DNA from 4 places in the Streptomyces sp. NPDC102402 genome. Region 3 is predicted to be linked to each of the others. Evidence: riboswitches for the same ligand, from Rfam matches in the RefSeq annotation. Region 3 holds a riboswitch; each other region holds the start of a gene.

Region 1 (6,935 bases), 150 kb from region 3:
GTACGGCACGGCCTTCGAGAGGCTCACCGCCCTCGCCTACCCGGAGGGCCACCCGTACCACCACACGCCGATCGGCTCGATGGCCGACCTGGACGCGGCGACCCTGGACGACGCGCAGGCGTTCTTCCGCACGTACTACGCGCCGAACAACGCGGTGCTCTCGGTCGTGGGGGACATCGACCCGGAGCAGACGCTCGCCTGGATCGAGAAGTACTTCGGCTCCATCCCCTCGCACGACGGCAAGCAGCCCCCGCGCGACGGCACTCTGCCGGACGTCATCGGCGAGCAGCTGCGCGAGGTCGTCCAGGAGGAGGTCCCCGCGCGTGCGCTGATGGCCGCCTACCGGCTGCCGCACGACGGCACGCGTGAGTGCGACGCCGCGGACCTCGCTCTGACCGTGCTCGGCGGCGGCGAGTCGTCCCGTCTGCACAACCGCCTGGTCCGCCGCGACCGCACGGCGGTGGCCGCGGGCTTCGGGCTGCTCAGGCTGGCCGGAGCGCCCTCCCTGGGCTGGCTGGACGTCAAGACGTCCGGTGGTGTCGAGGTGCCGCAGATCGAGTCGGCCGTCGACGAGGAGCTGGCCCGCTTCGCCGAGGAGGGCCCGACTCCCGAGGAAATGGAACGCGCCCAGGCGCAGTTGGAGCGTGAATGGCTGGACCGGCTCGGCACGGTGGCCGGCCGCGCCGACGAACTGTGCAGGTACGCCGTCCTGTTCGGTGACCCGCAGCTCGCCCTGACCGCCGTGGGCCGGGTGCTGGACGTGACGGCCGACGAGGTCAAGGCCGCGGCCCGGGCACATCTGCGCCCCGACAACCGTGCGGTCCTGGTGTACGAGCCGGTCGAACCGGCTGACGAGGCCGACGAGACGGACGGCACCGACGCGCACGAGGGGGCCGACAAGTGACCGACGCCGCCGTGACTGGAGTAGCGATGGAGTACCACCCGCAGCCGACCGCCGGCGAGGCCAGGCCCTGGGCCTTCCCCGCGCCGGAGCGAGGCGCCCTGCCCAACGGGCTGACCGTGCTGCGCTGCCACCGCCCCGGCCAGCAGGTCGTCGCCGTGGAGATCTTCCTCGACGCGCCGCTGGACGCCGAGCCCGAGGGGCTGGACGGTGTGGCGACGATCATGTCGCGTGCGCTGTCCGAGGGCACGGACAAGCACTCCGCGGAGGAGTTCGCCGCGGAGCTGGAGCGCTGCGGCGCCACGCTGGACGCCCACGCGGACCACCCGGGGGTCCGCGTCTCCCTGGAGGTCCCGGTCTCCCGGCTCGCCAAGGCCCTCGGCCTGGTCGCCGAGGCCCTGCGGGCTCCGGCCTTCGCGGAGAACGAGGTGGAGCGCCTGGTCGTCAACCGCCTCGACGAGATCCCGCACGAGCAGGCCAACCCCGCCCGGCGGGCCGCCAAGCAGCTGTCCAAGGAGCTCTTCCCCGCCACGGCGCGGATGTCGCGTCCGCGCCAGGGCACCGAGGAGACCGTCCGGCGGATCGACGCCGCGGCCGTGCGCGCCTTCTACGACGCCCACGTCCGGCCGTCCACGGCGACGGCGGTCGTCGTCGGCGATCTCACCGACGTGGACCTGGACGCGCTGCTCGCCGACACCGTCGGGGACTGGTCGGGCAACGCCGGCCGGACGCGCCCGGTGCCCCCGATCACCGCCGACGACACCGGCCGTGTGGTCATCGTCGACCGCCCCGGAGCCGTACAGACGCAGCTGCTGATCGGCCGGATCGGCGCGGACCGGCACGACAGCGTGTGGCCCGCGCAGGTCCTCGGCACGTACTGCCTGGGAGGCACGCTCACCTCGCGCCTCGACCGTGTGCTGCGTGAGGAGAAGGGCTACACCTACGGCGTCCGGGCCTTCGGGCAGGTGCTGCGCTCGACGGCGCCGGCTTCCCCCGCCGGAGCGGCCGGTGCAGCGATGCTCGCCATCAGCGGCTCCGTCGACACGGAGTCCACCGGGCCCGCGCTCGAGGATCTCTGGAAGGTCCTGCGCACCCTGGCGGCCGAAGGGCTCACCGACGCCGAGCGCGAGACCGCTGTGCAGAACCTCGTGGGTGTCGCCCCGCTGAAGTACGAGACGGCGGCCTCGGTCGCGGGCACGCTGGCCGACCAGGTGGAGCAGCACCTGCCGGACGACTACCAGGCCGAGCTGTACGCGCGCCTGGCCGGGACCGGCACGGTCGAGGCGACCGCCGCCGTGGTCAACGCCTTCCCGGTGGACCGGCTGGTCACCGTCCTGGTCGGGGACGCCGCACAGATCGCGGAGCCCGTGAAGGCGCTCGGCATCGGTGAGGTGTCGGTCGTCACCGGCTGACATGACGGCACATCAGGGACCCCGGCGGGGCGCTCTCGCCGGGGTCCCGCCTTTTGTCTGTTTTAAGCGGAAAATACAGGTTCATCCTGTGGGATGTGCGACAAAAGACCCGTTCCGTTTGGCGGGGCAAAGCGGCCCGTTCTAGCGTCGGCCCGGCTGTCCGCCAGACGAATGCCGCATCCGTGGCGCCGGGCAGTCATCGCCGAGTCCCCGTCAGGCGCGAGCCTGGGGAGCCGGGGACCCACGAAGTCCCTGGGGTGAATCGGATCCCTGCACCCTCACACGGGGCTCAGGGGCCCGTAGGAGACCTTCCTGCTCCGAACCCGTCAGCTAACCCGGTAGGCGAGAAGGAAGGAAAGGACCAGCCCCTCCATGGCGTTCATCCGTGCCACCGGGAAGCACCGTGCCCCGAGCCGCCTGACGCGAAAGAGCGCCGAGGTCGCGGGCATCGCCGCCCTGGCCACCGCCGGTGTCATCGGCGCCACCGCGTCCCCGGCCCTCGCCGCGGACTCCGAGGCCGCCACCGCCTCCTCCACCGGCCTGACGCAGACCGTCGCCCTCGACACCGACCTCGCCGCCCAGATCGACGCCCAGGCCGCGGCGCAGGCGCACCAGGCCGAGGTCGTCGCCAAGGCGAAGGCCGCCGCGAAGGCCAAGGCGAAGGCCGAGGCCGAGGCGAAGCGCAAGGCCGAAGCCCGCGCCAAGGAGGCCCGCGAGGAGAAGGCGCGCGCCGCACGCGCCGCCGAGCGCGCCCGGCTGAACGCCTTCCACCTCCCGGTCGCCGGCTCGCACGTGACCACCGGCTACAAGTCCGGCGGCGCGCTCTGGTCCTCCGGCACCCACTCCGGCGTGGACTTCCAGGCGGCGTCCGGCACCTCCGTCGTCGCGGTCGGCGCCGGCACGGTCGTCGAGGCGGGCTGGGGCGGCGCGTACGGCAACAACATCGTGCTCAGGATGAAGGACGGCACGTACACCCAGTACGGCCACCTCTCCTCGATCGGCGTCTCCGTCGGCCAGAGCGTCGGCTCGGGCGAGCAGATCGGCATCTCCGGCTCGACCGGCAACTCCACCGGGCCGCACCTGCACTTCGAGGCCCGGACCACCCCCGAGTACGGCTCGGACATGGACCCCGTCGCCTACCTCCGCGCCCACGGCGTCCAGGTCTGACCCCACACCGCACGAGATCGCTCCGACGAAGGCCCCGGCACCGCCGGGGCCTTCGCCGTGCCTCCGGACAGAGGCACGGCGAGACCCCTCGCGGAACTGCTCCCTGGCCAAAAGATATCCATGGATTCCACCCCGCCATCGGAAATTCCCGCCGGTTGCAATAGAGTCACAGAACAGGCGTCGATCAGCCGCGTTTCGCGGGGATTAAGGCGGAGGTTCGGACATGCGCATTCCCGCGCATTCGGTATGCACGGCAATCCGTGACGACATCGTCTCCGGTGTCTTCGAGCGCGGCAGCCGCCTCACCGAAGAGGTGCTCGCGCGTCGCTACGGCGTCTCCCGCGTCCCCGTGCGAGAGGCGTTGCGCACCCTGGAGTCCGAGGGGTTCGTCGTCACCCGCCGCCACGCAGGCGCCTGTGTCGCCGAGCCCACGGAACAGGAGGCCGCCGACCTCCTGGAGATCCGGATGCTGCTGGAACCGCTGGGGGCCGCACGCGCGGCGCAGCGCCGTAGCGAGGCACACCTCAAGGTGCTCCGCGGCCTGGTCAGGCTGGGGCAGGAGCGGGTACGCAGGGGCGAGGGGGAGGACCTGCGCTCCCTGGGCGGCTGGTTCCACGAGACGCTGGCCCAGGCCTCGGGCAGCCCTGCCCTCATCGCGCTGCTCACCCAGCTCCGGCACAAGATCACCTGGATGTACGCCGTCGAGCAGCCGGCCCGTCCCGCGGACTCCTGGGCGGAGCACGGCGCTCTCGTCGACGCCGTGGCGCGCCGCGACGCCGAGCGGGCCCGGGCGCTCGCCGCGCAGCACGCCGAACGCGTGACCGCGGCCCACCGGCTGCGCCGCACGGACCGGCCGGGGCACACGGGGGGCGGCGCGGCCCGGGTGAGGACTTCGCAACACCCCGTAAACATCGCGGGAGTCCGTCATTAACAATTGCGCCGTATACAAAGAAGGTAATTATCGGAGGGCTTTCTTTCTGCTGCCCTGATTCGGAAATTCCGGGACCGTGGCCGTTCGTGTTCCGGAAACAGGAAAGCCGCGGCTCCCGGTCGGGGGTGCCGCGGCTTTTCCGCAGAGAGGAATCCGGTTCGGAACGGCCGGAATCAGACGGTCTCCGGAAGCTCCTCGAGTCCTTCGGCGACCAGCTTCGCCAGACGGTCCAGGGCGGCCTCGGCGTTGTCCGCCTCGGACGCGAGGACGATCTCCTCGCCGCCCTGGGCGCCCAGGCCGAGCACCGCGAGCATGGAGGCGGCGTTCACGGGGTTGCCGTCCGCCTTGGCGATCGTCACGGGGACGCCGGAGGCCGTGGCGGCACGGACGAAGATGGAAGCGGGGCGGGCGTGCAGGCCCTCGGCCCAACCGACGTTGACGCGGCGCTCAGCCATGGTTCTGCCCTTCACGTATCAATGGGTTGTCTAGACCAGTCTCTCATGTGGTGCGCACTGCTGTGCCCGGCGTCGGCACCGGCCGCCCACCGGCCGCCGGCTCCCTCAGCGTGCCTCCGCCGTCAACCCGCCGCGACCGGTGCGCCGGGTCGTAGGCTTTGCCCATGGAGCCCACTGTGGAGCAGAGTCCGCACCACGCGTACCCCGACCACTGGGAGGCGGACGTGGTGCTCCGCGACGGTGGCACCGCGCGCGTCAGGCCCATCACCACGGACGACGCCGACCGGCTGGTCAGTTTCTACGAGCAGGTGTCGGACGAGTCGAAGTACTACCGCTTCTTCGCCCCGTATCCGCGTCTCTCCGCCCGGGACGTGCACCGCTTCACCCATCACGACTACGTCGACCGGGTGGGGCTGGCCGTCACGATCGGCGGCGAGTTCATCGCCACCGTGCGCTTCGACCGGATCGACGGGCGGGGCCGGCCCGCCTCGGCGCCGGCGGACGAGGCCGAGGTCGCCTTCCTCGTCCAGGACGCCCACCAGGGCCGCGGCGTCGCGTCGGCCCTGCTCGAACACATCGCCGCGGTGGCCAGGGAGCGGGGCATCCGGCGCTTCGCCGCGGAGGTGCTCCCCGCCAACAACAAGATGATCAAGGTGTTCCGGGACGCCGGGTTCACCCAGCAGCGCAGCTTCGAGGACGGCTCGGTCCACCTCACCCTCGACCTCGAACCCACGGCCGAGTCCCTCGCCGTACAGCGCGCCCGTGAGCAGCGGGCCGAGGCGCGCTCCGTCCAGCGACTGCTGGCCCCCGGATCCGTCGCGGTCGTCGGCGTCGGCCGTGCGGCCGGGGGCGTCGGCCGGACCGTGCTGCGCAATCTCCTCGGCTCCGGCTTCACCGGACGCACCTACGCGGTGAACACGTCGTTCGCCGAAGACCTCGGCACGGTCGAGGGAGTCCCCGCCCACCGCTCCGTGGGCGAGATCGGCGAGCAGGTCGACCTCGCGGTGGTCGCCGTCCCGGCCGACCGGGTGCCCGAGGCCGTCGCCGACTGCGGGGAGCACGGGGTCCAGGGACTCGTCGTCCTCTCCGCCGGCTACGCCGAGCGCGGCGCGGAGGGACGGGACCGTCAGCGGGAACTGGTCCGGCAGGCACGCTCGTACGGCATGCGGATCATCGGGCCGAACGCCTTCGGCATCATCAACACCTCCGAGACGGTCCGGCTCAACGCCTCGCTCGCCCCCGAGTCGCCCCGGGCGGGGCGCATCGGTCTCTTCACCCAGTCCGGTGCGATCGGGATCGCCGTGCTGTCCGGCCTCCACCGCCGGGGCGCGGGCCTTTCGGCGTTCATCTCCGCGGGCAACCGGGCCGACGTCTCGGGCAACGACTTCCTGCAGTACTGGTTCGAGGACCAGGGCACCGATGTCGCCCTGCTGTACCTCGAATCGCTCGGCAATCCCCGCAAGTTCACCCGGCTCGCCCGCCGGACCGCCGCCGTGAAGCCCGTCGTCGTCGTGAAGGGAGCACGGCACAGCGGATCCAACCCGCCGGGCCACGCGGTCCCCGTCAGCCGGATCCCCGACGCGACGGTGTCCGCCCTGATGCGGCAGGCGGGCGTGATCCGCGTCGACACCGTGACGGAGATGGTCGACGCGGGCCTGCTCCTCGCGGGCCAGCCCCTGCCGGACGGGCCCCGGGTGGCGATCCTGGGCAACTCGGAGTCCCTCGGCCTCCTCACCTACGACGCCTGCCTGGCGGAAGGGCTGCGCCCGCGCCCGCCCCGGGACCTCACGACGGCGGCGGGCCCGCGGGACTTCCGCGACGCGCTGGCGGAGGCCCTCGCCGACCGGACGAGCGACGCCGTGATCGTGACCGCGATCCCCTGGGTGGGGGAGGACGGAGAGGCGGAGACCGGGGACGGCGAGGTCCTCGCGGCCGCGCTGCGCGAGGCGGCGGCCACCGGCCCCGCCAAGCCGGTGGCGGTGGTCCACGTGGAGATGGGCGGTCTGGCACAGGCACTGGCGGCGGCGACGAGCACGGCCACGCCGCCCGGCCGGCGGCCGGCCGCGCCG
Region 2 (6,935 bases), on a different contig from region 3:
CGCCTCGTCCGGTTTCAGCCAGGTGTACTTGAGGATCTCGGCCTTGGAGCCGAGCCGCTGCGAGCAGTACGAGCAGTCCTCGGGGCAGAGTCCGGACTTCAGGTTCACCAGGTAGTTGAGCTTGACGCGCCGGCCGAACCACTCGCGGCGCACCTTTCCGGCCGCAGCCACCACGTCGAGCAGTTCGTCGTCGGAGGTCGCCAGCACGGCGAGCGCTTCTTCACGGGTCGGCAGTTCGCGCCGCAGCCCCTTGTCCACCAGCGTGTTCAGCAGGTCCATGGCCTTGATCCTGACGTACGGCACCGCCATCGGCCAAGGAGGAACCGGACAGGAGAGCAGGTCGATGCTGTGTGTATTGCCACACCCTGGCCTGTTGCGCACCCGGTTAGGGTCTGTGAGCTGCCTACAAAAAGGGACCCGCCCATGTCCTACGCCCCGTTCGACTGGATCGACGACGAGGCCCGGCGCCGTGCCGACGCCGGACTCGTCCGGACGCTGCGTCCTCGGCCCGCCGGGACGGAAGTGCTGGACCTCGCGAGCAACGACTACCTGGGTCTCAGCCGGCACCCCGAGGTCACCACGGCGGCGGCCGAGGCGGCACGGATCTGGGGCGCGGGCGCCACCGGCTCGCGGCTGGTCACCGGGTCCACCGCGCTGCACGCCGAACTCGAACACGAACTGGCCGCCTTCTGCGGATTCGAGGCCGCCCTGGTGTTCTCCTCCGGCTACGCGGCCAATCTCGCCGCGCTCACGGCACTCACCGGGCGCGATTCGCTGATCCTTTCCGACGCGGGCAACCACGCCTCGATCGTCGACGGCTGCCGACTCTCCCGGGGCACCACCGCCGTCATGCCGCACGCGGACCCCGAGGCGGTGCGCGCGGCGCTCCAGGCGCACGGCGGGCGGGCACTGGCGGTGACCGACTCCGTCTTCTCGGTGGACGGTGACGCCGCCCCGCTGGCCGCACTGGCCGCGGCCTGCCGCGACGCGGGCGCGGCCCTCCTCGTGGACGACGCGCACGGGCTGGGTGTCCTGGGGGACGGCGGGCGCGGTGCGCTCGCGGCCGCCGGGCTCGCGGGTGGAGAGGGGATCGTCGCTACGCTCACCCTCTCCAAGTCGCTCGGCAGTCAGGGCGGAGCGGTGCTCGGCCCTGCCCGGGTCATCCGCCACCTGGTCAACACGGCCCGCACCTTCATCTTCGACACCGGCCTCGCTCCGGCGGCCGTCGGCGGCGCCCTGGGTGCTCTGCGGCTGCTGCGCCGCGAGCCGGCGCGCGCGGCCAGGGCCGGGGCGGTCGCCGTCGAACTCCACGGCCGGCTGACCGCCGCAGGTCTGACGGCCGTACGCCCCGACGCCGCCGTCGTGTCCGTCCGCGCGCCCTCGGCGGAGTCGGCGGTGCGCTGGGCGGCGGAGTGCCGGGCGGCCGGTGTCGCGGTGGGGTGCTTCCGGCCGCCGTCGGTGCCGGACGGGATCTCGCGGCTGAGACTGACCGCAAGGGCGGACCTGACGGGGGAACAGATCGGGGCCGCCGTGGGGGCACTCGTCGCGCATGCCCCTCTCCCGGTCAGCTGACCGGGAGTCCGTGGAGTCCCGCGACGAAGCCCGTCCATGCCGCGGTCGAGAAGCGGAGCGGCGGCAGGTCCGTGTCCTTGGAGTCCCGTACGGCGAGCCCGTCGTCGCCGAGCCGTGCGGTCTCCACGCAGTTGTTCATCCCGGTGCTGCGGCTGCTGCGCCGCCACCTGGGTGCGGGCTGTGCGAAACGGTCGGACATCGTGCCCCCCTCGGGCAGTCTGAAGGTTCCGTCTGACCGCCGCTTCCTACTGCGGCGATGAGGTCCAGCGAACGCTCCGGCGACAGCGCGTGAGCCTGCATCGTGCGGAAGGCCGAGCTGTACGCCTCAAGGTCTTCTCTCCGCTCCAGATAGAGGCTACTCGTCAGATGGTCAAGAACGACCACATCCAGATCAGAAGTGTTCGGAAAGGAGAAGATTACGAAAGGTCCGGTGAGCCCGATATAGCTGCCTGCGTCGAAGGGCAGTAACTGGAGCGTCACCTGGGGGAGCTGAGCTGCCTGGGCCAGGTGGTGCAGCTGTTCCTCCATGACCCGAGGGCCGCCGACCTCCCGCCGCAGCACGGCCTCGTCGAGCACGACGCTGAGCCGCAGCGGCCGGGGCGCCTGGAGGACGCTCTGCCGGGCGAGCCTGACCTCCACCAGCGAATCGAGCTGTGCCGGCGGCAGCCCGTCCAGCGAGGACATGGTCACCGCCCGCGCGTAGTCGGCGGTCTGCAGCAGCCCAGGGACCACCGATGTCTCGAGCGTGCGGGCGGCATCGGCCTGGGACTCCAGGCTGATGAAGTCGCGGTACTGGGGCGGAATCAGCCCTCGGTAGGCGTGCCACCATCCGGTTCCGCCGCCGCCGGCGGAGCCCGCCAGGGCCTGGAGCAGGGAGCGCAACTGCCTGTCGTCCACGCCGTACGCGTCCAGCAGCCGGGTCACGTCACGAGGTGTCACCCCGCTCGCCCCCGTCTCGATCCGGCTCACCTTCGACTGGTGCCAGCCCAGCATCCCGGCGGCTTCCCGGCTCGTGAACCCCGAGGTGTGGCGCAGGCTGCGCAGCTCCTCACCGAGCTTGCGGCGGCGTACCGCCGGCCCGTTCCGCATCGCGGCCTCCTCCCGTTGTGCGGAGAGCCGCCCCGGCGGGTCCGGCTCGGAAAGGGGCCAGTGTCGCGCTCGTACGAGGATCAGCGGGGGGAGTTCACCGTAATGAGCGACAGATATATGCATATCTTGGTGGATCGCCGTCATGAAGGGCGTCATCGGTGGCAGTCTGGCGCGAAGCACAATCCAGGCCGGCCGTGGGCCGGTCAGGGCGGGAAGGGACGGCGTCGCCATGGCAGACCATCAGGAAGCAACCGTCACTCTGCCGAGCGATCCGGCCTCGGTTTCCGAGGCCCGCAGATATGTGGCCCGCGTACTCGCCGAATGGGGCCTGGCCGAGGACGACGACACGGCGGACACCATCCGGCTGGTCGTCTCGGAGCTGGCCACCAACGCCGTCCAGCACACCTTCGGGCAGTCGCCCACCTTCACCGTGGACCTGCGTCTCGACCGTGACGTCGAGTTCTTCCTCGGGGTGACGGACAGCCACCCGCGCTGGCCCCAGCGGCTGCCCGCCGCCGTCCGGCAGGACAACGGCCGCGGCATGGTGATCATCCGGGCCCTGGTGAAGGAGTACGGCGGCCGGCTCGGCGTCAGCCCCACCCCGGACGGTGGCAAGACCGTGTCGATCGCTCTTCCCTGGCCGGTTCCCGTACAGACCTGAGAGGGCCGAGCAGGCACGCTCACGGAGCGGAGGCCCGGCCGAACCCGCTGCGCAGCAACGCCCTCAGTGTCTCCGCGGCCGGGGTGTTCCGGTCCCCCCGGTGCACCACGGAGATCGTCCGCCGGAAGGCGGCCGGTTCCAGGCGCCGCACCGCGAGAGGGGCCGGTGACATCGCGGCCACCATCTCAGGGACCACCGCCACGCCGAGGCCCGCACTGACCAGGGCGCACACCAGGGCGTAGCCGGGCGACTCGCACACCACGGCGGGGGTGGCCCCCGCCTCGGCCAGCGCACGCTCCACCCCGCGCCGCGGCGGGTGCTCAGGTGCGCTGCTGATCAGCGGGCGGCCCGCGAGCCCCGCGACGGGCAGCGGACCGCTGCCTTCGGACAGCATCTGCCCGGGGGCGGTGACCAGTACCAGTTGCTCGACGAGGAGTGGTTCGGCGGACACCCCCGCCGGCATCGGATCGGCGGCCGCGGGTTCGTAGGCATGGGTCAGCGCCAGGTCCACCTCGCCCGCCGCCACGGCGGCGACCCCGGCGGGCGGCTCGTAGTCCGTCACGGCCAGTTCCACGTCGGGGTGAGCGCGCCGGAACGCGGTGAGCACCGGAGGCAGCAGGTGGATCCCCGCTGTCACGAACGTGCCGACGCGCAGTCGGCCGCCCGAGAGCCCCGCGAGCCGGGCCAGCTCGTGCCGCGCCTGGTCCATCTCGTCCAGCACACGCCGGGCGCGCCCCGCCAGCAGCTCGCCGGCGGCCGTCAGCCGGGCCCCGCGATGGTGGCGGACGAGGAGGGCCGCTCCCGCCTCCCGCTCGAGTTTGGCCAGCTGCTGCGAGAGGGCGGGAGCGGTGTAACCGAGCCGTGCGGCGGCCTTCGTGATCGAGCCGGCCTCCGCCACCGCCACCAGCGCGGCCAGCCGTGTCGGGTCGTACATTAAGCGTTCCTTTTGGCAGACCCAGAAGATTGCAAGTACACGTTAAAGGGCGGATGCGGTCAGGGTGGAGCCATGGACGCACAACTGCTCGCCTTCGTCGCCGTGGCCGCGGGAATGGTGGCACTGCCAGGGGCCGACTTCACCGTGGTCGTACGCAACGCGCTCGCATCCCGGAGATCCGGGCTGGCCACCGCCGTGGGAGTGGCGGGAGGGCTCCTGGTGCACACCGCGCTGGCCGTCGCCGGGCTCGCGGCCGTGCTCGTGACGATGCCCGTCCTCTTCCGCACCGTTCAGCTGCTCGGCGGCGCGTACGTGCTCTACCTCGGCCTCAGCGGCCTGTACGCGATGCGGTGGCGGGCCACGGCCGCGGCGGAGACCGGGAGCAGGGCGCCTTCGGGGCTCCGGCGTTCGCTGCGCCAGGGGTTCCTGACCAACGCACTGAACCCGAAGGCGCCCGTCCTCTTCCTGAGTCTGCTGCCCCAGTTCGTCCCCGACGGGCAGCCGCCCCTGCCCAGGACCCTGCTGCTCGCCTCGGTGGTCGTCCTGCTCGCGCTCGTCTGGTTCCCGGCCGTGGCCCTCCTGGTGGACCGGCTGGGCCGGTGGCTGCGCCGGCCGCGTACCGCCCGTGCGATCGAGGGCGGCAGCGGCACGGCGCTCACCGCGCTGGGACTCGTGCTGGTGACGGGGCCCCTGCTGCGCTGAACCAGGTGGGGAGGAAGGTCAGTGGACCCTCCCGTACCAGACGTTGCCGGACCAGATCCTCTCCAGCCGGACCACGGCTCCGGTCTTCGGCGAGTGCCAGATCTTTCCGCTGCCGGCGTAGATGCCGACGTGGTACACGCTGCGGCCCGCGTGGAAGAAGACCAGGTCGCCGCGTTTCCGCTGCGACCTGGAAATATGGCGGGTCTTGTTGTACTGCTGCTGGGCCGTGCGGGGTAGCTTCTTGCCCGCTTTCTTGAACGAGTAGAGCGTGAGCCCGGAACAGTCGAACCGGTGAGGGCCTGTGGCGCCCCATCTGTAGGGCGCCCCCTTCTTCGACGCGGCGACCTTGAGCGCCGTCGCCGAGTGGGCGGCGGCCTCGGCGTCGTTCACGAAGCCGGGGGCCAGCATGGTGGTCCCTACGGCGAAAGTCAGAGCCGAGGCCGTTCCGACCCGGGCGAACAGAGACGGGACATGAACCTGCGCAGTCATGCGCAACCCTTCGTCAGCCGCCTGTGAAGGATGACCTGTCGGGTTCGGGCTGGCGAAGTTGCCCGGCCGCGCGAAGCGGCTTCACCCCGAGGGCCGTCCGGATGTCCGGGCGGCCCGTTGTGCTCGGGTCCTCCACTCCTGCCGATCCACTTCTGTCGACCAGGCATCCGGACAGCGGCAGGACTCGGCGTCCGCCCGGACCGCCCCGCCGCGGTGGCGGGGGCTTGTCGTCCCAGGGATCTTTACGCAAGGACTGCCGGATTTCCTCCCTGAAGTGGCGACATGTGAAAGTCGTCACCACTGATCCGAACGGGTGGACGCGGCTCGTCCGGCCTCCCGGCGGCCGCACCGGACCAGCCGCGCACCAGCAGCGGAACAGTGGATTCCGTTCAGCGTCCGCGCCCTTTGCGCAAGTTGGACTGTCCCTCGGGAGGGGGAGCTTCTACGCCGAACGAGCGAGGAAAACTCATCGGCCGACCGGGCGTGTCGGGAAAGGGCACCGAAGGAGCCGGCCCGCTCGCCGGATCGGGTGACCGGACCGCTCAACTCGACGGGGCGGGAGGCACGGCGACCCGGCCCGCGCGGCGCTCCCCGTCCAGCAGCCGCAGAGCCCGGGCCAGGGTGTCCGCGTGGATCTGCGACTCACCCCGCTCGTGCATCAGCACGAGTGCCTCGCGGAGGGCGGTTGCCCTGGACGCGAGAGCCTGGGCCGCGCGGAGGGCTCCGTAGGTGTCGCCGCCCCGGGCGGGATTGATGCGGCCGAGCTGGTCGAGCACTTCCAGGTAGCAGTCGATGAACTCGGCCTCGGCGCGGGTCAGTGCGGGAAGCGGCGGGAACCGGGGTGGGAGCATCGGGCGTTCACCTCGCGGGATGCGGCGGCTGGGACGGTGTGCGGTTCTCCACGACGTGGTCCACCAGCCCGTACGCCAGGGCGGCCTGGGCGTCGAGGATGGTGTCCCGTTCGATGTCGGCGCTGATCTGCCCCGCGGAACGCCCCGTGTGACGGGCCAGCATGGCCGTGAGCAACTCACGCTCGCGCAGCAACTCGGCGGCCTGGATGTCGAGATCGGAGAGCTGGCCCCGCACCGGCTTGTCCAGGACGGGTTGCTGAATGACTACCCGGGCGCCCGGCAGGGCATGTCGGCGTCCCGGTGCGCCGGCCGCGAGCAGCACCGCGGCACTGGAACCCGCCTGGCCGAGGCAGAAGGTCTCCACCTCGCAGGCGAGGAAGTGCATGGTGTCGTAGATCGCCGTCATGGCGTTGAAGGAGCCGCCGGGCGAGTTGATGTAGAGGGACAGGGACCGGTCGGGGTCCGCGTGCTCCAGATACATGAACTGCGCGATGAGATCCGTCGCCGCGGTGTCGTCGACGGGCGTGCCGAGAAAGACGATCCGCTCCGACAGCAGCTTCGCATACGGGTCCATGCTCCGGGACCCGTATGCGGTGCGCTCGGTGAACTCGGGCAGAACGTGGCGGGCGGCGGGACG
Region 3 (6,935 bases):
CGAGGAGTTCTGCCGGGCGAGTCCCGGCCAGGCGTCGCAGAGCACGGCCGTGGCCTGGGTGCGGCGCAGCGCCAGCTCGTTGCGGAAGTCGAGCTGCAGGATCCGCGGGTCGTCGTACTCGTGCTGGAGCTCCTGCAGCAGGTGCTGCGACTGGTTGAGCAGCGACTGGATCTTGGCGGAGGTGCCGCGCATGGCCGAGCGCGCCGCCGCGTCGACCCGCCGGCGTTCCTCCAGGACCGCCGTGCGCGCGGCCTGGACGGCCTCGCTGAGCAGCCGTGCCGCGTCACCCTCGATGTCCGCGGCCTCGCGCAGCCCGGGGACGGGAGCCGCCCGGTGGGAGAGTGCGGTGGCCGCGGCGGGTATCCGCTTCCGGGCGAGCTGGCGGATCTCCTCGGTGAGGGCGAGGGTGCGGGCCTCTGCCGCCCTGGCCTGCCGTTCCGTCAGCTCGGCACGCGCCGAGGCGCCGTAGGCCTCGCGCCCTGCCTGGTAGCTGCGCGCCGATGACCATATCGCCGCCACGACGGCGATCAGTGCCACGATCCATGCCACCACGGCGTCACCGCGTCTCTGTTGTCGGGGACGGCGTACGGCCCGCGCCGCCGTCGTGCCGGCCGGCCGTCATGCCGGCTCGCCGGTACACGCCGTGCCGGTCTCGTGGGCGACGGCGGCGACGTCGGCCATCACCTCGAGGACCCCGGGGAGTTCGGATCCGTCCAGGTGCCGGTATTCACTTCCGATGGTCACCACGAGCCTCTCCGGGAGGCCGAGGTCCGGGTAGCGGCCTTCGGCGATCACCCGGCGGGCGGCCTCGGTCGCGGGCACCCCCGCCTCGTGGAGGGCGTGGGCGCGTTCGCGTACGTACGCGAGGTAACCCATGTGCTCCCGGACTCCGGCCGGGCCCAGGACGGGTCCGTGGCCGGGCACGATCACCTCGGCCCCGGTGGCCAGGACCCGTTCGCAGGCGTCGATCACATTGCTCAGGGGGCCGGCCCAGTGCACCGGGTGGTCCCCGGGCTGCCGCGGGGTGGAGGAGAAGATGACGTCACCGCTGAACACCGTGCGGTGCGCGGGCAGATGCACGATCAGGTCCCCCGCCGTGTGCGCCGGAGGAAGGGACGACACCTGGACCGTGTGCTTTCCGAGGGTCAGTTCGAGCTCTCCGGTGAAGTACGTCGTCGGCCGTACGGCATCGGTCGCCGACCAGTCGAAGACACCGAAGTGGCGGGAGAGGTAGGCCCCGAGGGGAGTGGACGGATCACTTCCGGCCACCAGGGCGTGCTGCTGCTGCGGGGTGGGGTCGTAGTGGATGTGCTCCCGGGCCTCCCGGGTCACGATGATCTCCGCGTCCGGGAGCACCCCGGCGCCCCAGAAGTGGTCACCGTTGGCGTGCGTGACGATGATCCGGTCGATTCCGGCGCCGTCGGGCAGCCGCTTCTGGCTCTCCACGAGGAACTGTCCGGCCAGCAGGGGGTCGTACGGGGTGTCGATCCACAGCGCGCCGCGCGGCGACACGAGAAGGCCGCAGTTGGCCAGGCCCCAGCCACGCTTCGGCGGCAGCCAGGCGTACAGGCCCCGGCCGAGGTCAACGACGTCCCCACCCGTGATCGACATGGGGCGATTATGCCGACCTCGATCCGGCCGCGCGTTCGAAGTCGGCCAACGCGTCGATCCGATGACGTGAAATCACCGCTCCCACTGACCGTCGGCCGTCGGCCGGTGACCGTCCGGGGTCGCCCCAGATCGGCTTCACAGGGGATTTTCCACCCGATGTGCGGGATAACGACCACTCGGATCGACACGCGCGACGGATACCCACACCCGGGCGACAGAACCGGATTGAGCCGACTACCCACCGAGCATGGCCGAAAACCGACGCTGCATGAATCGCGAAGTCGCACGCCATTTGCTTGTTCCTGCTCGATAGACCCCTGTAACATGCAAAATTGAACAAGTGGGTGACGATTTCACTTGGCCCACCTCATCAGGCGCGAGCAGCAGCGGAAGCGGAGTGCGGACATGTCCCATGTCGAGACCGAGACAGCCGGCCAGCCCGAGTGCTGGCGCCGCGCCGCGGAGATCGCTGCCGACCGGAAGGCGGTCCTGCCCGCCACCGGTGAGCGCATCGCCGTCGTCGGCTGCGGAACGTCGTACTACATGGCGCAGGCGTACGCCTCGCTCCGCGAGGCCTCCGGGCAGGGCGAGTCGGACGCTTACGCCGCCTCGGAGTTCCCCGTCGGGCGCGCGTACGACCGCGTGGTGGCCCTGACACGTTCGGGAACCACGACCGAGGTCCTCGGCCTGCTGGAGCGGCTGCGCGGCACGACCCGCAGCGTCGCCGTGACCGCCGACCCGCTGACCCCCGTGATGGGCGCCGCGGACGAGGTGGTGGTCCTCGATTTCGCCGACGAACGGTCCGTGGTCCAGACGCGGTTCGCGACCACCGCGCTGACCCTGTTCCGCGCCCATCTCGGGCTGCACACGGAGGACGTCGTACGGGACGCGGAGGCGGCCCTCGCGGAACCGCTGCCCGACGGGCTGCTGGAGTGCACCCAGTTCAGCTTCCTGGGGCGCGGCTGGACGGTCGGGCTCGCCAATGAGGCGGCGCTGAAGATGAAGGAGGCGTCGCTCTCCTGGACGGAGTCGTACCCGGCGATGGAGTACCGCCACGGCCCCATCAGCATCGCCACGGCCGGTACCGCGACCTGGATGTTCGGCACCGCTCCGGAGGGGCTCCGGGAGCAGGTGCTTGCGACCGGGGCCCGCTGGGTGGAGAGCGGACTGGACCCGCTGGCCGACCTGGTCCGGGTCCAGCGGCTGGCGATCGCCCGCGCGGCCGCCCGCGGTCTCGATCCGGACCTGCCGCGCCACCTGACGCGGTCCGTGGTGCTCGGCGCCGGAGCCTGAGCCCACCTCATGGCATGCCGAGCACCGGGCCGGCGGGCGGCCCGGTGCTCGGCCGTGGACGCGGAGGTCAGGCCTCTTCGAAGTAGGCGTCCAACGCCTCGTCGAGCTCCGCCGTCCACCCCTTCAGCTCACTCCTGGCCCCGGCCTCGACCTCGGCGTTGAACCACCGGCGGCTCGACAGGTGGACGGTCACGGTGAACCGGCGCCCGAAGCGGCCGGTCTTGACCTCGACCGCGCCGATCTCGGACCAGTCGAACTCCGCCTCCTGGTCGTCGAGCCGGAAGCGGACACCCTCGGCGTCCACCCTGATGGATCCACGGCGGTCACTGACTTCGAAGACGGGTCCGTCCTCGTCGCCGGCGTCCTCGCGCACCGCTCCGGCGTCCTGGACCTCCTCGGCGTCCGGGGTCCCGGCGTCGGCAGCCGTGGAATCGTCCACCGCCTCCTCTGCCGCGTCCTTGACGAGCGGGGCGCCGACGTCGGCGCCCCGGCCCTCCTCGGGCCCCTCGGGCTCCGCCTTCTCCGCTTCCGCTTCCGCCTCCGTCCGCGCGGGGGCAGGGGCCGTCAGGCCGGGGATGTACGCCGGGTCTGTCCCTGCGGCGAACTCGGGCTGAGTGTTCGAATCTATGCGCTGCTCCACGGCGGGCAGTATGGACGACGAACCTGTACGAGACCAGTCACCCCGGTCTTGACCGGCCTGTCGCGCGGGCGGCGCCGCCCTGCGGTGGCTCCGGACACGACTGACGGGTGGTGTGGGTTCCGCCGAACCCGCACCACCCGTCAGTACTGCTCTGTCCCTCTGTCACATGCCGTCTGTCAGAGGTCCCGCGTCCGTGAGGGCTCAGTAGGCCCCGAAGACGTTGTCGATCGAGCCGTACCGGTCCGCGGCGTAGTTGCACGCGGCCGTGATGTTGGCGACCGGGTCGTAGCTGTCCATCGACGTGCCGGGCACGTGGTAGGCCTGGAAGGTCGGGTCGATGACCTGCAGGAGACCCTTCGACGGAACACCGTTGATCGCGTTGATGTCCCAGTTGTTGATGGCCTGGGGGTCACCCGCGGACTCGCGGATGATGTTGCGGTGGATGCCCTCGTAGGTGCCGGGGATGCCGTGCTCGGCCATGACGGCCAGCGACTCCTTGATCCAGCCGTCGAGGTCGTTCGTGTACGAGGTCGACTCGGCCGCGGGAGCGGCCTCCGCTGCGGGCGCACCCTCAGCGGCGATCGAGGTGCTCGTGCGCTCCGAACGGTCGGCGCGGTCGGAGCTCTTCTCGGCACGGTCGGACGCCTTGGATTCAGCCTTCTCGGCCTTGTCCGCGGACTTCTTCTCACTCTTGACGTGAAGGGTGATCTTCAGACCGGGGTGAATCAGGTCCGGGTTTCCGCCGACGACCTTCTTGTTGCCGTCGTACAGGGCCTTCCAGCCACCGCTCACGGAATGCTCGCGAGCGATCTTGGCGAGGGTGTCGCCCACGGCCACGGAATAGGTGGCGGACTTCGACTTCTGCGCGGCAATTCCCTTGCCGGACACAGCAGTAGAGGTTGCGGCCTTTTCCACGGCCACCGGCTGGGCCGGGGCGGCGAAGGCACCGGTGGCACCGATCAGGGGAAGGGCCAGTGCGGCTCCGCCCGTGCTCACGGCGATGATGCCGCGGGTCAGCGAACTGGTCCTGGAACGACGGTGCTTACCGTTTTCGGGCATGCTGAATTCCTCTCCGTCGCCTGCGAAGTGAGCTGTCGGGTTCGAGCTGGAGATGCCCGGCCGCATAGGGATGCGACTTCACCCCGAGCCGCTCCGGGTTACCGGATCGGCGCTTACTTGGGTCCCCCGCTCCTGCCGTACGAGAAGTGGTCGGGTAACCAGGCGGCGGCAGGATTCGGCGTTCCGCCCGGAGTGATGGTGACCGTAGGCGAGAAATAGGGAAAGGAACAAGCCTGGCGCGGTGATCACAATTCATCCGCAAGATCAATTCACGGGAATTCATGTAATCCACCCCACACGGCGCCATCCATTTCTCTTGGCGCAGAAGGGAACCGGCCGCCGCGAACCCGCGTCCGGGACGCAGGAGGTGACCCTGGTCACGGAGTCCGATTCGGGCGATTTGCGCCCGCGCGAAGGGGGCCAGGTCGCACGAAATGGCCTTTTATGGATTACGGGATTAATTTCTAAAAACATTCCAAATCGGGCATATGAGCCACAGTGGACCACTCCGGCATATCTGGAGTGTTGGTGTGGAACCGATCCGCCTATGACGGAAAATCCCTACGCCGCCGCTCCCCGCATCACCGTCCTGCCGGTCCAGCCGGGGGACCCGCCCTTCCGCGTCGTGGAGATCGACGGAGAGGTGATCGGGCGCGCCACCGCCGTGACCGACGTCCTGCTGGCCGCCGCAGCGGCCGGCGTTCCGGTCCACGACCTCGATGACCCGGCCTCCGTCCGCTGGGTGGGGGGCGGCAAGCTCAGCTGGAGGCCGCACTGAGCGGCACGGGGCGGGGCGGACGGGGCAGGGTGGGGAGCAGGGCAGGAACGGGCGGCCGCGGCGGGACACCGAGGCGCCCGCCCGGCCACCGGGCCGACCGCCGCCGAGGGGGGCAGGTGCGGCGGATCCCTGAGCGCCCTTCGCCCGTCAGGCCCCGGACGGTGCGTCGTGGCGGCCGTGGCGCGCAGCAGGTCCAGCGCCGTGTCCGGCGCCGCCTCCAGATGGGTGATCCGGCGGGCGGACTCGGGATGACCAACCCGCGGGCTGCGTTGCTCCCCGGCGCCGGAGGGCGCTACCGGTCGGAGTCACGGAACGGGCACACCGCTCGGGGCCACGGCGCGCACACCGCGCCCCCGGGGGCGGGGCTCCACGAGCGATATCCGCCCCGTCCCCGTAGCGGCCCGCCGGGGAGACAGAGCGGGAGGCCGCCCCTCCCCCGGCGGCCCCGCCGGGGCAGGGCTGTGCGCCACGGCCCTCCCCGGCCTCGGTCGTGTCAGTCCTGGACCGTGATGGCGAGGGCCGGGCAGACCGCCGCGGCCTGCTGGACGTCGTCGGCGCGCGCCGACGACGGCGCCGGGTCGAGCAGTACCGCGATGCCGTCGTCGTCCTGGTCGAACACGTCGGCGGCGGCGACCACGCACTGTCCGGACGCCACGCACCTGTCCTGGTCGAGGGTCACCTTCATGAGCACTCCTTCGTCGTCGGTGTCGCGGTGGGGCAGGGTCGGGGTGAGGGGGTCACCAGGCCACGGGCAGTTCGTGGACGCCGTAGACGGATCCGTCGTGCTTGAACGACAGCTGCTCCAGGCCCGTGTCCAGGCGCAGGGTGGGGATGCGCCGGTAGAGGGTGCTGTAGACGACCTGCAGCTCCATGCGGGCCAGCGGCTGGCCGAGGCACTGGTGCACGCCGAAACCGAAGGCGACGTGGCGTCGGGCGTCGCGCCGGAGGTCGAGCCGGTCGGGGTCGGCGAAGACCTCGGGGTCACGGTTGCCGATGTCGTTGGGCACGATGATCCCCTCCCCCGCGCGAATGACCCCGCCGGCGATCTCGATGTCCTCCAGGGCCACACGCCGGCGGCCCCCATGGGTGATGTTGAGGTAGCGCAGCAGTTCCTCGACGGCGCCGGAGACCGCCTTGGGGTCCTCGGTGTCGCGGAGCAGAGCGAGCTGATCAGGGTGCTCCAGGAGGGCGAGGGTGCCCAGAGCGATCATGTTGGCGGTGGTCTCGTGCCCGGCGAGCAGCAGGAGTACGCCCATCTCGGCGGCTTCCCGGCGGGACAGTTCCCCCGCCTCGACGCGCGTACCGAGGCCGGACAGGAGGTCGTCCGCGGGACGGGCGATCTTGTCGCCCATCAGCTCGTCCAGATACCCGATCAGGTTGCCGTGCGCGGCACCCCGCTCCTCGGGCGCGGCGCTGCGGCTGATCAGGGTCTTGCTGTTCCTCTGGAAGAAGTCGTGGTCGGCGTACGGCACTCCGAGCAGTGCGCAGATCACGAGCGAGGGGACCGGGAGGGCGAACGCCTGGACGAGGTCGGTCCGCGCGGGGCCGGACAGC
Region 4 (6,935 bases), on a different contig from region 3:
TGCACAGCGACCGGGTGGCGCGGCTCGCGGGCGACGACCCGGGGGCGCGCATCGTGCCGTTCCGCGGGGAGTACTACGAGCTGGCCCGGCCGGACCTGGTGCGTGGTCTCGTCTATCCGGTGCCGGACCCCGCGTTCCCCTTCCTCGGCGTCCATCTGACCCGGGGAGTCGACGGCACGGTCCACGTCGGGCCGAACGCGGTGCCGGCACTGGCCCGCGAGGGATACGGCCGCACGGACGTCCACCCGCGGGAGCTGGCCGCCACCCTGGCCTGGCCCGGCTCCTGGCGTATCGCCCGGAGGCACTGGCGGTACGGGGCGGGCGAGGTGCACAGGTCCCTGTCGAAGCGCGCGTTCACCCGGGCCGTCCAGCGGCTCCTGCCGGAGGTGACGGAGGCGGATCTGCGGCCGTCACCGGCCGGGGTCAGGGCCCAGGCGGTCCTGCGGGACGGCACGCTGGTGGACGACTTCCTGATCAGGGACGCCCCGCACACCGTCCATGTACTGAACGCCCCGTCGCCCGCGGCGACCGCGTCGCTGCCCATCGGGAGGGAGGTGGCACGCCGGGCCCTGCTGCGGGCTCGCGCGACGGGATGGACACCGCCCGCCGTAGAATCGGGTCATTGTGTCTGAGCCTGTGAACCCCACCCCAGAGACGCCCGGCCCCACCCCGGAGACCGCGTCCGGCCCCACCCCGGAGACCGCGTCCCGCCCCACCCCGGAGACGGACGCCGTCACCCCGGATACCGCGTCCGGCGCCGTACCGGAGACGGACGCCGACGCGGCCGCGCGCCGCGCCGCGTCCTTCGAGCGCCAGCGCCGGCTGCGCCAGGAGCCCCGCTTCCCCGGTGGCCCGGCCGCCGACCCGGCGGGCTCGCACCACGAGCGCCGGATCCGCAGCTTCCAGCCCCGCCGCAGCCGGGTGACCGTCGGCCAGGAGGACGCCCTCCAGCGACTGTGGCCCAAGTGGGGCCTGGACATCGACGGGCTCGGTGTACTCGACCTCCCCACGCTCTTCGACGGCCTCCCGGTGGTCCTGGAGATCGGCTTCGGCATGGGCGAGGCCACGGCGCAGATGGCGGCGGACGACCCGGGCACGGGGATTCTCGCCGTCGACGTACACACCCCCGGCCAGGGCAACCTGCTGGGTCTCGCGGACCGCGCGGGGCTGTCCAACGTCCGCGTCGCCAACGGTGACGCGGTCATCCTGCTCCGCGAGATGCTGGAACCGGCCGCGCTGGACGGCCTCCGGGTGTACTTCCCCGACCCCTGGCCCAAGAAGCGGCACCACAAGCGGCGGCTGATCCAGCCGGACTTCCTGGATCTGGTGGCGCGGCGGCTGAAGCCCGGCGCCGTCGTCCACTGCGCGACGGACTGGGAGCCGTACGCCGAACAGATGCTGGACGTCCTGACGGAGCATCCCCTGTTCGAGAACACCCGGGAGGACGGCGGCTTCGCGCCGCGTCCCCCGTTCCGGCCGCTGACCCGCTTCGAGGGCCAGGGTCTGGACAAGGGCCACGTCGTGCACGACGTGCTGTTCACCCGTCGCTGATCAGCCACCGATACCTCGCCGGGGCACCGCGCCGTGGCGAGGTGTCAGTGACCCTCGTTAGGGTCGTCAGGTGTCCGAGGGGTCCGTGCAGCATCAGCAGCCGGCCGTCCCGGTTCTCGAGGAGCATCAGCTCGACGAGTTCCTGGGCGCCGTCCCGGAGCGAGGCCAGTGGCGTTACCGGCCCCGCCGCGTCGGCATGGTCTGGCGCAGCAAGGCGTTCCGCGTCGGCGCGGTGATCACCGTGCTCGCCCTCTGCGGCCTGGTGATCCTTGCCCTGGTCCGCCAGGAGACGGGCACCGAGGGATTCCTGGTGGGACTGGGGCTCGCCGTTCTGCCGGTGCCGCTGCTGATGGCCGCGTTCCGCTGGCTCGACCGGGTCGAGCCGGGCCCCTGGCGGAATCTGCTGTTCGCCTTCGCCTGGGGCGCGTGCGCCGCCGCGCTCGTGGCGATCATCGCCAACTCCTTCGCGACGCGGTGGATAGCGACGGCCACCGCGGATCCGGCGAGTGCCGACACCCTCGGGGCGACGGTGGTCGCCCCGGTGGTCGAGGAGAGCGCCAAGGCCGTCGCGGTCCTGCTGATCTTCCTCTTCCGCAGACGGCAGTTCGGCGGAATCGTCGACGGCATCGTGCTCGCCGGCTTCACCGCGACCGGGTTCGCCTTCACCGAGAACATCCTCTACCTGGGCAACGCCTTCGGCGAGGACCAGCAGCTCGGGACCACCGGCTTCGCCTCCGTGACGGTGGGCACGTTCTTCGTCCGCGTGGTGATGTCGCCCTTCGCGCACCCCCTGTTCACGGTGTTCTCCGGAATCGGCTTCGGCATCGCGGCGCTCGGCGGCGCGCGTCACCGGGTGCGCCGGGTCCTCCTGCCGCTGCTCGGGCTCACGATCGCCATCGGCATGCACGCCCTGTGGAACGGCTCGTCGTCCTTCGGACCGTACGGCTTCTACGCGGTGTACGGCGCCTTCATGGTGCCGTCCTTCGGTCTGGTGACGTGGCTGGCGGTCTGGGCGCGGCAGCGGGAGCTGCGCACGCTCTCCGTCGAGCTGCCGGTCTACGCCGCGGCGGGCTGGCTGACCCCCGCCGAGCCCCTCGCGCTGGCCTCGATGCGCGCGCGGGGCATGGCCCGCGACATGGCCAGGCACTGGAACAGCCACCCGGACCCCGCACGGGGACGGGCCGCTGCCCGGGCCGTCGCGGAGTACGAGTCCTTCGCGACCTCGCTCGCCATGCTGCGCCGCAAGGCCCGCCACGACGGCGCCGGAGCGGACTTCGCCCTGCGCGAGCAGGAGTTGCTGCACCACCTCTGGCACCGCCGGGAGATCGCGGGACCGGCCCTGACGTACGCGGCCCATGCGACGGGCCGGCTCCGGCGGGCCCACCGGCCTCCCGGTCCGCCCCCGTTCCCCCGCCAGGCCCCCTACGGTGGCGGGCCCCCGCAACACCTCCCCGCGCCGCACCGGCACTACGGCGGCCACAACCCGTACCTGGAGGACCGTTAGGGGCTTCCGCCCGGATCAGGACGGATCGTCCGCGGGGCCGCCGCCTCCGGTCCGGCGGACACGGGGCCGCCACCGGCCCGGCGGGCACGGGGCCGCCGCCACCGGCCCGGCGGGCAGCCCCGCCGGCGCGGCGGGGCTCCTACGCCGGCTCAGCGTGACGCCTCCGTCAGCTCGGCGAGCTGCGCCTCGGTCAGCCGGAGGCCGGCCACCGCCATCAGCGCGGGCAGCTGCTCGACCGTCCGGGCGGAGGCGATCGGTGCGGCCACGGTCGGGCGGGAGGCCAGCCAGGCCAGGGCGACCGTGGCGATCTCCGCGTCGTGCTCCTGGGCGATCCTGTCGAGCGCCGCGAGCACCCTGCGCCCGCGCTCGGTCTCCAGGTGCTTGCCCGCACCCTCGGCCCGCGCGCTGTCGACGGAGGCTCCGGGCCGGTACTTGCCGGTCAGGAAGCCCGAGGCGAGCGCGAAGTACGGGACGGCCGCGAGCCCGGCACCGGCCGCCGTGTCCTGGAGCGCGCCCTCATAGGTGTCGCGGGAGACGAGGTTGTAGTGCGGCTGCAGGGCCACGTAACGGGCGAGACCCTCGCGCTCGGAGAAGTCGAGGGACGCCCTGAGCCGCTCGGGGCTGATGTTAGAAGCCGCGATCTCCCGTACCGTACCGGCCTTCACCAGCTGGTCGAGGGCGGTGACGATCTCCTCGACGGGGACCGTCTCGTCGTCGAAGTGCGTGTAGTAGAGGTCGATGTGATCGGTGCCGAGCCTGCGCAGCGAGGCCTCGGCCGCCGCCTTGATCGTGGTGGGCGAGAGCCCCTTGTACGCCGGGTGGGCGCCGACCTTGGTGGCGATGACGACATCGTCGCGGCGGGAACGGGCCGCCAGCCACCTGCCGATGAGGGTCTCCGACTCACCGCCCTCGTTGCCCGGGATCCAGGCGGAGTAGGAGTCGGCGGTGTCGATGAAGTTGCCGCCGGCCGCCACGTACGCGTCGAGGACGGCGAAGGTCCGGTCCTCGTCGGCCGTCCAGCCGAAGACGTTGCCCCCGAGAGCGAGGGGGAAGACCTGGAGGCTCGAGGAACCGAGCGGGCGCAGAGAAGTCATATCGTGATCAACCAGTCGCCTGAGGCGGCTATTCCGTTTCGCGGGCCGCGCCCGCACGCCCGCGCCCCGGACACCCGCCCCCAGCCCGGATGCCCACCCCCTGCCCCGGCCCCCGGACGCCGACGGCTCCGGACAGACCGACGGCCCTGACGTCGGGGGGTCGTGCGTCAGGGCCGCCGGGGTCGAGGTGCGCCGTCCAGGGCGCCTGGCCTCAGATCGAGAGGCCCTTGCCGCGCAGCCAGCTCATCGGGTCGATACCCGTGCCGTCCGCGGTGTGGATCTCCAGGTGGAGGTGGGGGCCGGTCACGTTGCCGGTGGCACCGACGCGGCCGATGGTCTCGCCGGTGGTGACCTTCTGCCCGGCGGTGACGTCCATCGAGGACTGGTGGCAGTACCAGACCTCCGTGCCGTCGTCGAGCTCCAGGACCGTGCGGTAGCCGTACGAGCCGGACCAGCCCGCCGACTTCACCGTGCCGCCGTGCACGGCCTTGACCGGCGTGCCGGTCGGAGCCGCGAAGTCCAGCCCGGTGTGGTGGCCGGAGGACCACATCGAACCGGCCTGCCCGAAGGTCGAGGTGATCGTGTACGAGGAGGTCGGGACGGCGTAGCTGGCGGCGAGCTTGGCGAGGCGCTCGGCCTCCGCCTTCTTCTTCGCCGCTTCCTCCGCCGCCTTCTTCTTCGCGGCGGCTTCGGCCTCGGCGTCGCTCTGCTGCTTGGCCGCCTGGGCCGCGGCCTCTTCCGCCGCCGCCTTCTCCTCGGCCGCCTTGGCCTCGGCAGCGGCTCCGGCCTGCTGCTGCTCGGCCTGCTGGAGGATGCGGGCGCGCAGCGCCTCGCCCGCGTCGGTGGCGCCCTGCTCGGCCTCGGCGGCGGTGATGCCCGCCGTGGTGAGCGGGGACGACGCGGCGACCGTCTCGTGGTCGGCGTCGGAGTCGCCGGACATGAAGGCACCCACGCCGGGTAGGGACTTGGCGTCGGGGAGGTTGTCCGCGATGGAATCGGGAAGAGAGATGGAGACCGGCGGCTTGCTCTGCGCCGTGGCCATGCCACCCGCGCCGACGGCCGCGATGACGCCGACGCCGAGGACGGTGGAGCTACGGGCGAGACCGCGCTGCTTGGCTACGCGATGCCGGCCGCGTACGGGACGGATGGACTCCTCGGTGGGGTTCCATTCCTCCCATGTCCTGTCCTCATCACCGAAGCCTCCGGTCCTGAAGGATGACGGGGCCTCGGGGGCAGGCTGATTGGACGCCACGTGGGCGCACTCCTTTCCTTCCTTCTCGCCTACCGGGTTAGCTGACGGGTTCGGAGCAGGAAGGTCTCCTACGGGCCCCTTCGTCCCTTGCGGGACACAGGTGCCCGATTCACCCCATGTAGGTGGTTCCCCGGTTCCCTTGCGGAATTCGGCGCTGCGCACGGTGCCGTCTCTTGCGACGGCGGGTACAACCGCGCTGCGTTATCGAACGTTAATAGACACCCGGGTCCGATTCCAAGCTGTTCCAACAGATCGTTCACGACTCTGGCCTGGACTTTCAGGGGTCAAACGGTCCCAAACGGGCGAGTTGAGCGCCCCTCATCCAGCCGCCATTTTCTGACGTTGCGTCAAATGTTATGCGGAGCGAGGTCTTTCGACTACCGACTGTCGCCACGGTCAGTCACTGTCCCTCCCCACGATCTTCACCGTCGTCCGCCGCTCCTGCTGCCCCCGCGAAGGGCGGCCGACCGCGAGGAGCGCCAAGTCGTCCGTCGACCGGCCACCGGTGTGCAGGCGTACGTCGTCGGTGAGCGCGGACAGCAGTTCCTCGGGCCCCGGGAAGAGCCGGCCGCGCAGCCGGGCCGCCGGGTCGTAGAAGACCCCCTTCTCGTCCCGTGCCTCGGAGAGGCCGTCGGTGAACGCCAGGAAGGTCGAACCGGCGGGCAGCGCCCACTCGTCCGAGCGGTCCGGCCACGCGCCCAGCCCCATCCCGAGCGGCAGGGCGGGCTCCGTCGGCGCCAGCACGTCGAGCGCCCCGTCGGCGTGCAGGACGATCGGCTCCGGATGGCCGCGGTTGATGACCCGCAGGGTGTCCGAACCGGCAGGGATCTCCGCGAGGACGGCGGTGACGAACCCCTCCATGGAGTCGAGCCCGCCCCGCCGCGTGGTCTCCCGGGCCAGCGCCCGCTCCAGCCGCTGGACCACGCCCTCCAGCGACAGCTCCTGTTCGGCGGCCTCCCGGAACGCCCCGATCACGACGGCCACGGCCGACACCGCGTCCAGCCCCTTGCCCCGTACGTCCCCCACCACCAGCCTCACCCCGTAGGGCGTGTCCGCGACCGCGAAGAGGTCCCCGCCGACGAACTCGTCCGCCTGGGCGGCCTCGTACCGTGCCGCGACCTGCAGCCCGCCGATCCGCGGGTCCGGCACCGGGAGCACCGCGCGCATCGCGGTCTCCGCGATGACCCTGGCCGAGGCCAACTGCTCGTTACCGCGTCGCACGACCCGGTTGATGACGAGGGACAGGGCGACGACGGTGAGCAGCGTGAGCAGGTCGGTGACCGGCACGACCCTGAAGAGCACGCCGTCCGAGACCCGGATGGCGAACACGACGAGGAGCGTGGCGACCCCGATGCGGACGGTGCCGGCGAGCGAGAAGAACGGGGCGGCCATCAGCGAGGCGGCGGCGAAGAGCGGCACGGCGCTGACCTCGGCCGGGGTCCAGACGTCGACGGCCACCCCGACACAGACCATCAGCGCGGGCAGCGCACGCACGAGCCGCCGGGAACGGGAGTTCCCGGCAACGCCCCGTCGC

What was found. A riboswitch is a leader RNA that binds a small molecule or an ion and turns the genes downstream of it on or off. The one in region 3 is predicted to bind cyclic di-AMP.
Region 1: linked by a shared signal. The riboswitch ahead of ACIRJR_RS01295 (M23 family metallopeptidase) and the one ahead of ACIRJR_RS00735 (transglycosylase SLT domain-containing protein) in region 3 are both predicted to bind cyclic di-AMP.
Region 2: linked by a shared signal. The riboswitch ahead of ACIRJR_RS25140 (C40 family peptidase) and the one ahead of ACIRJR_RS00735 (transglycosylase SLT domain-containing protein) in region 3 are both predicted to bind cyclic di-AMP.
Region 4: linked by a shared signal. The riboswitch ahead of ACIRJR_RS35250 (M23 family metallopeptidase) and the one ahead of ACIRJR_RS00735 (transglycosylase SLT domain-containing protein) in region 3 are both predicted to bind cyclic di-AMP.

Annotation. Positions count from the first base shown of each region.
Region 1 is NZ_JBIWKR010000001.1:327,007-333,941, reverse strand. Features, by position in the region: gene ACIRJR_RS01305 (M16 family metallopeptidase) at 1-904, shown strand, start outside; gene ACIRJR_RS01300 (M16 family metallopeptidase) at 931-2,313, shown strand; cyclic di-AMP (ydaO/yuaA leader) riboswitch at 2,504-2,673, shown strand; gene ACIRJR_RS01295 (M23 family metallopeptidase) at 2,686-3,480, shown strand; gene ACIRJR_RS01290 (GntR family transcriptional regulator) at 3,704-4,411, shown strand; gene ACIRJR_RS01285 (HPr family phosphocarrier protein) at 4,585-4,866, opposite strand; gene ACIRJR_RS01280 (GNAT family N-acetyltransferase) at 5,031-6,935, shown strand, end outside.
Region 2 is NZ_JBIWKR010000009.1:126,503-133,437, forward strand. Features, by position in the region: gene bioB (biotin synthase BioB) at 1-279, opposite strand, end outside; gene ACIRJR_RS25110 (8-amino-7-oxononanoate synthase) at 424-1,572, shown strand; gene ACIRJR_RS25115 (DUF397 domain-containing protein) at 1,565-1,771, opposite strand; gene ACIRJR_RS25120 (helix-turn-helix domain-containing protein) at 1,708-2,661, opposite strand; gene ACIRJR_RS25125 (ATP-binding protein) at 2,891-3,322, shown strand; gene ACIRJR_RS25130 (LysR family transcriptional regulator) at 3,342-4,256, opposite strand; gene ACIRJR_RS25135 (LysE family translocator) at 4,329-4,958, shown strand; gene ACIRJR_RS25140 (C40 family peptidase) at 4,977-5,447, opposite strand; cyclic di-AMP (ydaO/yuaA leader) riboswitch at 5,451-5,623, opposite strand; gene ACIRJR_RS25145 (hypothetical protein) at 5,990-6,298, opposite strand; gene ACIRJR_RS25150 (ATP-dependent Clp protease proteolytic subunit) at 6,306-6,935, opposite strand, start outside.
Region 3 is NZ_JBIWKR010000001.1:178,408-185,342, forward strand. Features, by position in the region: gene ACIRJR_RS00715 (ATP-binding protein) at 1-552, opposite strand, end outside; gene ACIRJR_RS00720 (MBL fold metallo-hydrolase) at 619-1,611, opposite strand; gene ACIRJR_RS00725 (SIS domain-containing protein) at 2,017-2,904, shown strand; gene ACIRJR_RS00730 (hypothetical protein) at 2,972-3,544, opposite strand; gene ACIRJR_RS00735 (transglycosylase SLT domain-containing protein) at 3,746-4,603, opposite strand; cyclic di-AMP (ydaO/yuaA leader) riboswitch at 4,608-4,794, opposite strand; gene ACIRJR_RS00740 (hypothetical protein) at 5,151-5,381, shown strand; gene ACIRJR_RS00745 (ferredoxin) at 5,875-6,066, opposite strand; gene ACIRJR_RS00750 (cytochrome P450) at 6,119-6,935, opposite strand, start outside.
Region 4 is NZ_JBIWKR010000024.1:15,059-21,993, forward strand. Features, by position in the region: gene lhgO (L-2-hydroxyglutarate oxidase) at 1-632, shown strand, start outside; gene trmB (tRNA (guanosine(46)-N7)-methyltransferase TrmB) at 622-1,551, shown strand; gene ACIRJR_RS35240 (PrsW family intramembrane metalloprotease) at 1,622-3,055, shown strand; gene ACIRJR_RS35245 (aldo/keto reductase) at 3,205-4,149, opposite strand; gene ACIRJR_RS35250 (M23 family metallopeptidase) at 4,361-5,401, opposite strand; cyclic di-AMP (ydaO/yuaA leader) riboswitch at 5,413-5,565, opposite strand; gene ACIRJR_RS35255 (PP2C family protein-serine/threonine phosphatase) at 5,798-6,935, opposite strand, start outside.